DNA from 2 places in the Streptomyces sp. NBC_01092 genome. Region 1 is predicted to be linked to the other one. Evidence: riboswitches for the same ligand, from Rfam matches in the RefSeq annotation. Region 1 holds a riboswitch; the other holds the start of a gene.

Region 1 (4,201 bases):
GGGACCGTACTCGAACCATCCGCCCCGTGTCGGACTGCGCTCCCGTTGGGAAAGGGACGACGTCGCCATGGCAGATCATCTGGAAGCATCCGTCACTCTGCCGAGCGATCCCGCTTCGGTCTGCGCGGCCCGGGCCTATGTGCTCACCACCCTCGCCGAGTGGGGACTGCCGCCCGACACGGAAATCGCCGACACCATCCGCCTGATCGTCTCCGAACTCACCACCAACGCCGTACAGCACACCCTGGGCCAGTCACCCACCTTCACGGTGGACCTCGTGCTCGACCGTGACGAACACCTGCGCATCGGCGTCACCGACAGCCACCCCCGCTTCCCCAAACGCCTCCCGGCCGCCGTGCAGCAGGACAATGGACGCGGGATGGTCATCATCCGCTGGCTGACCGCGGAGTGCGGCGGCAAGCTGAGAGTGCGCCCGACCCGCGAGGGCGGCAAGACCGTCTCCATCGAACTGCCGTGGACCGTGCCTGCCGCTCCGGTCGCCGCCGCCGCCCCGCAGGAGCCGTAGCCCCTCAGGCCTGCTGCGGCTGTCCCGACGAGCGGCCGAAGGTGCCGCGCAGCAGGGCCCGGAAGGCGTCCGCGGCGGGAGCCGCCTCGTCGACGCGATGGGCGACCGAGACCGTACGGCGCAACTGCCCGCCTTCCAGCGCGCGCACCCCGACCGGTGTGACCGACGTGCGCGCCACCATCTCCGGTACGACCGCGACCCCCAGCCCCGCACTGGCCAGCGCGCACACCAGGAGATAGCCAGGCGTCGGCACCAGCACTGACGGCGTGGCCCCCGCCCTGGCCAGCGCCGCCTCCACACCCCGCCGGGCCGGAGCGTCCGGCGCCATGCTGATCAGGGGCTGCCCGGCGAGCTCGGCCAGCGGCAGCCGTGCGGCGCCGCTCGTGAGGACGTGGCCCGGAGCAGACACCAGGACGAGCTCCTCGACGAGGATCGCCTCGATGCCGACGGAGGCGGGCAGCGCGGTCGGTTCCCCCGGCTCGTAGGTGTGGGTCAGCGCCAGGTCGACCTCGCCCGCCGCCACCGCGGCGACCCCGGCCGACGGCTCGTAGTCGGCGACCGTCAGCTCCACGTCCGGATGCGCCCGGCGGAACGCGCTGAGGGCCGGCGGCAGCAGATGGATGCCGGCCGTCTGGAAGGTGCCGAGCCGCAGCGTGCCGCCGGACAGGCCGGTCAGCAGGGCCAGCTCGTGCCGGGCCCGGTCGAGCTCGTCGAGCACCCGCCGCGCCCGGGCCACCAGCAGCTCGCCCGCACCCGTGAGCCGCGCCCCGCGGTGGTGCCGTACCAGCAGGGCCGTGCCCGCCTCGCGCTCCAGCTTGGCCAGCTGCTGGGAGAGCGCGGGCGTGGTGTAGCCGAGCCGCTCGGCGGCCCGGGTGATCGAACCCGCCTCAGCGACCGCCACCAGGGCGGCGAGCCGGATCGGGTCGAACATGCGGGCCCCTGTCTGTCTGAACCTCAGCCTTAAGCAATGCTTTATGGCTTCCCAGGATATTCGACATACCTGCTGAAGGCTTCCGCGCGGCACGCTGGGTGGCATGGACGCTCAGCTCATCGCCTTCACCGGGGTCTCCGCCGGCCTCGTCGCCATACCCGGGGCCGACTTCACCGTCGTCGTACGCAACGCCCTCGTCTCGCGCCGGGCCGGCTCCGCCTGCGCGCTCGGGATCGGGGCGGGGCTGCTGGTGCATGTGACGCTGGCGGTGGTGGGCGTCGCCGCGGTCCTGGCCGCCGTACCGGCGCTGTTCGGCGCGCTCCAAGTGGTGGGCGGCGTCTACGTGTTGTACCTGGGCATCCAGACGCTGCGGCAGCGGCACACCGAAGTGGTGGACACGCGGGAGGAGTCCACCGCGCGGCCGCTGCGGCAGGGCTTCGTGACCAACGCCCTCAACCCGAAGGCGTCCCTCACGTTCCTCAGCGTGCTGCCTCAGTTCGTGCCCGCGGGCTCTCCCGCGATGCCCAGGACGCTGCTGCTCGCCCTGATCGTGCTGGCGATCGCGCTGGTGTGGTTCCAGGTGGTCGCCCTGCTGGTGGACCGGCTCGGCAGGTGGCTGCGCCGGCCGCGGGCCGCTCGTGCGGTCACGCTCGCCACCGGCGCGGCGCTGACGGCCTTCGGCGCGGCTCTCCTCGCGGGGCCGCTGATGGCCGTCTGAGGCCCCGGGAACGGTGACGGCGGGTCAGGCCGCCGCCACCGCCCCCGGGAAGGTCACTTGACCCGGCCGTACCAGACGCTCCTCGTCCAGATCTTCTGGAGCTTCACGACGTCCCCGGTCTTCGGGGAGTGCCAGAGCTTTCCCTTCCCGGCGTAGATGCCGACGTGGTAGACGTACGACCCCGAGTGGAAGAACACCAGGTCCCCGGCCTTGCGGTTCTTGGCGGAGATGTGGCGCGTCTTGTTGTACTGCTGGGCCGCCGTGCGGGGCAGCTTCTTGCCCGCCTTCTTGTACGAGTACAGCGTGAGCCCGGAGCAGTCGAACCGGTTCGGCCCCGTGGCGCCCCACCTGTACGGGGAGCCCTTCTTCGAGGCCGCGATCTGAAGTGCCTTCGACGCCGGCGTGGCGGCCTCCGCCTCCGAGGCGAGGCCGGGCGCCACGATCGAGCCGCCCACAGCGGCGAGGGTCATGGCCGAGGCCGTACCGGCGCGGACCATGAGCGACGGGACACGATTGAGCGCAGTCATGCGCAACCCTTCGTCAGCCGCCTGTGAAGGATGACCTGTCGGATTCGGGCTGGCGAAGTTGCCCGGCCGCGTTGCCGCGGCTTCACCCCAAGGGTTGCTCGGATCGAACGAACGTCCGCTCCGGCGACCCGTCTTGCTCGGGTCCTCCACTCCTGCCGATCCACTCCGTCGACCGGTCATCCGGGAGGCGGCAGGACTCGGCGTCCGCCCGGACCGCCCCGCCGCTGCGGCGGGGGCTTGTCGTCAGTCAGGGATCTTGACGCACGAATGAACGAAATACCCAACGGAATCGGGGGTTTGTGGTGTTACTCACCACTCACCCGTTCGGGTGGGTACCGCCGTGTTCGAGGGGGTGTCCAGGGGGTCGAGGAGTCCCGGACCAGGGATGGAGTGCCTGATTCCGCCTGGGGGTCATGTCCGTTGCGCAACCCTGACGGGCGTACAAAAGTAGAACTGGCTACGCCGAACGGGGGTACGCCGTTTGGTCCGTTTCGGCTCAGCTCCGGACGCCTCGTCAGTGGGTCGGGGCGTCCGGAATCCGGGTCGTACGCGTCGTCAACTGTCGGAGCGCGGGGGCACCGTGACACGAGCCGTGCGGCGCTCTCCGTCCAGCACGCGCAACGCACGCGCCAGCGTGTGAGCGTGCAGCTCCGTCTCGCCCCGCTGGTGCATCAGCGCCAGCGCGTCCCGTAGCTCGGCCGCTCTGCTCACGAGCGCCTGCGCGGCACGCAGTCCTCGATAGGTATCGCCTTCCTGCGCCGGGTTGATCCGGCCGAGCAGGTCCACCACGTCGAGATAACGGTCGATCAACTCGCCCTCCGCACGGGTCAGTGCGGGCAGCGGAGGCAACTCGGGTGGAAGCACCGGCCGGTCACCGTCCCGTCGGCGGAGCGAGCGTGGCCTTGCGGCTCGGGACGATCCGGTCCACCAGCCCGTATTCCAGCGCCTCTTGGGCGTTCAGGATCTTGTCCCGCTCGATGTCGGCGGCCACTTGCTCGCGAGCGCGCCCGGTGTGCCGGGCGAGCATCTCCTCCAGGCGGGTGCGAACCCGCGTCAGTTCGTCCGCCTGGATCGCCAGATCGCTCGCCTGCCCCTCGACCGGCTCGGGCAGCGCCGGCTGATGGATCACCACCCGGGCCCCCGGCAGCGCGAACCGCTTGCCCGGGGTGCCCGCCGCCAGCAGCACGGCGCCGGCCGAGGCAGCCTGGCCCAGGCAGATCGTCTCCACGTCACAGGCGACGAACTGCATCGTGTCGTAGATCGCCGACATCGCACTGAACGAGCCGCCGGGCGAATTGATGTACAGCGAGATGTCCTGGTCGGGGTCCTTGTGCTCCAGGTACATGAACTGGGCCATCACGTCGTTCGCCGACGTGTCGTCGATCGGCGTGCCGAGAAAGACGATCCGCTCCTCCATCAGCTTCGAGTACGGATCCTGCGTCCTGACGCCTGAACTCGTGCGTTCGGTGAACTCGGGCAGTACGTAGCGGGCGGACGGT
Region 2 (4,201 bases), 3.4 Mb from region 1:
TCGGCGAGTACGGCTTCTTCGCCGTGTACGCGGCCTTCATGGTGCCCGCGTTCGGCCTGCTGACCTGGCTGGTGATCTGGACCCGGCAGCGCGAGCTGCGGACGGTGCGCGAGGAGCTGCCCGCCTACGTCGTCGCCGGGTGGCTGTCGCCGAGCGAGCCGTTCGTGCTGGGCTCGATGCGGGACCGGCGGGTGGCCCGGCAGTACGCGCGACACCGGGGCGGGCGGCCGGCGGCGCGGGCGGTGGCGCAGTACGAGGCCTACGCCACGTCGCTGGCGTTCCTACGGCACCGGGGGCGCCGCGGACGGGCCGGCGCGGACTTCGTCGTACGGGAACAGGAGTTGCTGCACGAGCTGTGGCACCGCCGGGAGTTCGCCCGCCCGGCCCTGGAACACGCGGCCGCCGCACAGGCCGGGCCGCGGCACGAGCACGGGTACGGCCATGGCTACGGCCACCCGGCGCCGCTCCCGATGCCGGTCCACTGGCAGTCGTACGGCCAGGTCAACGCGCCCTCGTACGGGCCCGCGTACGGACAGACGGCGCCGTACCCCGCGTACAACCCGTATCGGACCTGACCGGGCCGGGGCGCGCGAAGGGCGTCCCCGGGAAGAGCGATCGAGCCACACACCGAACCGGCGGCCCTGGCGTCGGGGGGTCGTCGCCAGGACCGCCGGGGATCAGAAGTGGATACCCGTCGAGGGGTGCCTCAGGGGGTGAGCCCCTTGCCCTGGAGCCACGCCATCGGGTCGATGCCGTTCGTGCTGCCACCGGGGTGCACCTCGAGGTGCAGGTGGGCGCCGGTCACGTTGCCCGTCGCGCCCACGCGGCCGATCACGTCGCCCGTGTTGACCTTCTGGCCCACGCTGACGCTGATCGAGGACTGGTGCGCGAACCAGAGCTCGGTGCCGTCATCGAGGGTGATCTCCGTCTTGTAGCCGTACGAGCCGTCCCAGCCGGCGAAGGTGACCGTGCCGGAGTGGATCGCCTTGATCAGCGTCCCGGTGGGGGCGGCGAAGTCGAGGCCCGTGTGGTACCCGGAGGACCAGTAGGCGCCGGCCTGACCGAACGTCGAGGTGATCGTGTACGAGGAGGTCGGCAGCGTGTACTGCTTGGCCAGCTCGGCGAGGCGCTCGGCCTCGGCCTTCTTGCGGGCCTCCTCCTCGGCGGCTGCCTTCGCGGCGGCGGCCTTGGCCTCGGCCTCCTTCTCCGCCTTGGCGGCCGCTGCGGTGGCCTCCTTCTCGGCGGCGGCGACGGCGGCCGCGGCGGCCTTGCTGTCGATCTGGTCCTGCTGGAGCTCGGCCTGCGCGATGATCCGGCTGCGCAGCGCCTCACCGGCGTCGGAGGTGCCCTGCGGGGTCTCCTCGACGGTCTCGCCCATGGTGCTGAGCGCGGTGGCCGTGTCCTCGGCGGGCTCGTCGGAGGAGTCGTCGGAGATCAGGGGCAGGTCGGGCATGGTGATGGCGACCGGCGGCTTGCCGCTGTTCGCGCTGGCCATGCCGCCCGCGCCGACGGCGGCTATGACGCCTACGCCGAGAACGGTGGAGCTGCGGGCGAGTCCCCCGCCACGCTGCTTGGAGACGCGGTGCCTGCCACGGACGGGACGAAGGGACTCCGAGGTCGGGTTCCACTCCTCGTACGGGCCCTCGTCGGTGCGGTAGCTGTCGTAGCCGAAGGTGTCGGTGTTGCGCTGACTCGGCACGAACGGGGCTTGCGGGGCAGGCCGGTTGGACGCCACGTGGGCGTACTCCTTTCCTTCCTTCTCGCCTACCGGGTTAGCTGACGGGTTCGGAGCAGGAAGGTCTCCTACGCGCGTATACCAACCGTGCTTCCACGGTGGAATCCGTGCGATTCACCCCAAGGTGGTGGTTCCCCGGTTCCCTTGCGGGATTCGGCGCGTGCGCACGGAGCCGACTCTTGTGACGGCTGGGACGACCGCGCTGCGTTATCGAACGTTAATAGACGCGGGGTGCGGATTCCAAGCTGTTCCTCTTGATCATTAACGATTTTCGCCTGGACTTACGGGTCATGACCGGCCCAAAACGGGCGAGTTGGCCAAGGTTCAGCAGCCACATAGGTATTGACGGTGTGTCAGTTGTTATGCGGAGGGCGGTCACTCGATCACCCCGGGTGATGACGATCAAGGTCGCCGTACGGCCATGAGGGCCATGTCGTCCGCCATTCCTCCTCCGGAGTGCCGGCGGACCTCCACCGAAAGCACACCGAGCAGCTCGCCCGGGTCGCGCAGCGCGTTGGCGCGCCCCGCGAGGCCCGTCTCGGGCTCGTAGAACCGCCCGCCGCCGTCCCGCGCCTCGGAGAGCCCGTCGGTGTACAGCAGCAGCGTGGCCCCGCGTGGGAAGCCTGCCTCGTCGGCCCGGTCGGGCCAGGTGCCGAGCTCGTCCATGCCGAGCGGCAGGGCGGGCTCGGTGGCGGGCAGCGGGCGTACGGTGCCGTCGGCGTACAGCAGCAGGGGCGTCGGATGCCCGCGGTTGACGAGGCGGACGATCCCGCCGCCGTGGGGCAGCTCGGCGAGCACGACGGTGGTGAAGCCCTCGCGGGACTCGTCCCCGTCCCGCCGGGTGCGCTCGCGCGCGAGCGCCCGCTCCAGTCGCTGGGCGACCGCCTCCAGCGTGGCCTCCTGCTCCGCGGCCTCCCGGAAGGCCCCGATCACGACGGCGACCGCCCCGACCGCTCCCATGCCCTTGCCGCGCACGTCCCCCACGACCAGCCGGACGCCGTGCGGGCTGTCCTGCACCGCGTACAGGTCCCCGCCGATGGAGGCGCCCTCCTGGGCCGCCTCGTAACGCGCGGCGATCCGGAACCCGCCGATCCGCTCGGCGGGTTCGGGCAGCACGGCGCGCTGGGCGGCCTCGGCGATCTCGCGGACGGACGCGAGGCGCTCGTCGCTGCGGCGCACGAGGAGGTTGATGAGGACGGCGAGCACGGAGACGACCACGACGGTGACCACCTCGGTGATCACCTCCGCGCGCGAGAGGCCGCCACCCAGGCCGCGCATCACGAGCAGTACGGCGACGGCCACGGCGCCCGTGATCACCGTGCCGCGCTGCGAGTAAAGAGGGGCGGCGACCAGGGGCGCGGCGGTGAAGAAGGGGGCGCCGGTGACGTCCGTGGGCGTGGCGTGGTCGTACACCGCTCCGGCCGCGATCAGCAGGGCGGGGAGCAGCCGGACGAACCGGCGTGCGTAGGAGATCCGCCGTTGCTCCACCTGACCAGGGTTGCCGAAGCGGGGGCGGGGAGCGAGCGCTGGGAGCCGACCGGGAAAACACTCAGGGCCGGAACTGATGAGTTCCGGCCCTGAGTCTTCAGTAGCGGGGACAGGATTTGAACCTGCGACCTCTGGGTTATGAGCCCAGCGAGCTACCGAGCTGCTCCACCCCGCGTCGTTGACTCAATAGTACGCCATCCGCGAGGCCCGAAGCACACACGTTTCCAGGGAACCGCCCTGAACAGGACTTTTCGGGCGCTCGTGCGACCCAGGTCACGTCCAGGCACCCGGGCGGCACCTAGGCGCCTCAGGGCAGCAGGTGTGCATTGGGCGCCTTGGCCCGCTCCTCGTACTCCGGCAGGACCAGGACATCCACGCCCTGCGCCGCGAGCATCCCGCTCCCGTCGGCCCCCGCCACGAAGGTGTCCGGCTCGCGCCAGGCCGTCACCACCCGGCGGACCCCCGCCGCAAGGATCAGCCGCGCGCAGGGCAGGGGCCGGGACGAGCGGTGCGTGCACGGCTCCAGGCTGCTGTACACCGTCGCGGACGCGAGCCGCGGATCCCCGGTCGCGATCTTCGCCAGTGCCGCCTCCTCGGCGTGCACCACGAGGTCGCCGCCCTCCCGGGAGTGCCCGCGCGCCAGCTCGGTCCCGTCGGCCGCCACGACCACCGCGCCGACGCTGAAGGCCGTCTCCGACGGCGGGCACTGCGCGGCCAGCTCGCACGCCAGCGCCATCCAGTGCCGGTCCGCGGCAGCGGGGAGGGTGCCGGTGCCGGGCGCCGTCGGCGCGTAGCGCATCAGCACGACGTCCTCGATACGGCGCGACTCCAGCAGGCGCAGCCGCCCGCCCTGGTAGCCGCCCGGCCCGAACAGCCGCGGCGCCTCGGGGTCGCCCACGAACAGCGGCGCCAGCACCAGCTGCAACTCGTCCGCGAGCCCCTGCCGCATCAGCTGCGTGTGGATCGTGCCGCCGCCCT

What was found. A riboswitch is a leader RNA that binds a small molecule or an ion and turns the genes downstream of it on or off. The one in region 1 is predicted to bind cyclic di-AMP.
Region 2: it holds a riboswitch for cyclic di-AMP, as region 1 does, so the genes downstream of both, OG254_RS23465 (M23 family metallopeptidase) here and OG254_RS07670 (C40 family peptidase) in region 1, are expected to answer to the same signal.

What each region holds. Positions count from the first base shown of each region.
Region 1 covers NZ_CP108659.1:1,760,094-1,764,294, reverse strand. The annotation lists gene OG254_RS07685 (ATP-binding protein) at 68-526, shown strand; gene OG254_RS07680 (LysR family transcriptional regulator) at 531-1,457, opposite strand; gene OG254_RS07675 (LysE family translocator) at 1,561-2,175, shown strand; gene OG254_RS07670 (C40 family peptidase) at 2,229-2,702, opposite strand; cyclic di-AMP (ydaO/yuaA leader) riboswitch at 2,706-2,915, opposite strand; gene OG254_RS07665 (hypothetical protein) at 3,258-3,566, opposite strand; gene OG254_RS07660 (ATP-dependent Clp protease proteolytic subunit) at 3,574-4,201, opposite strand, start outside.
Region 2 covers NZ_CP108659.1:5,204,102-5,208,302, forward strand. The annotation lists gene OG254_RS23460 (PrsW family intramembrane metalloprotease) at 1-575, shown strand, start outside; gene OG254_RS23465 (M23 family metallopeptidase) at 707-1,735, opposite strand; cyclic di-AMP (ydaO/yuaA leader) riboswitch at 1,747-1,904, opposite strand; gene OG254_RS23470 (PP2C family protein-serine/threonine phosphatase) at 2,138-3,223, opposite strand; tRNA gene OG254_RS23475 (tRNA-Met) at 3,325-3,398, opposite strand; gene OG254_RS23480 (dihydrofolate reductase family protein) at 3,531-4,201, opposite strand, start outside.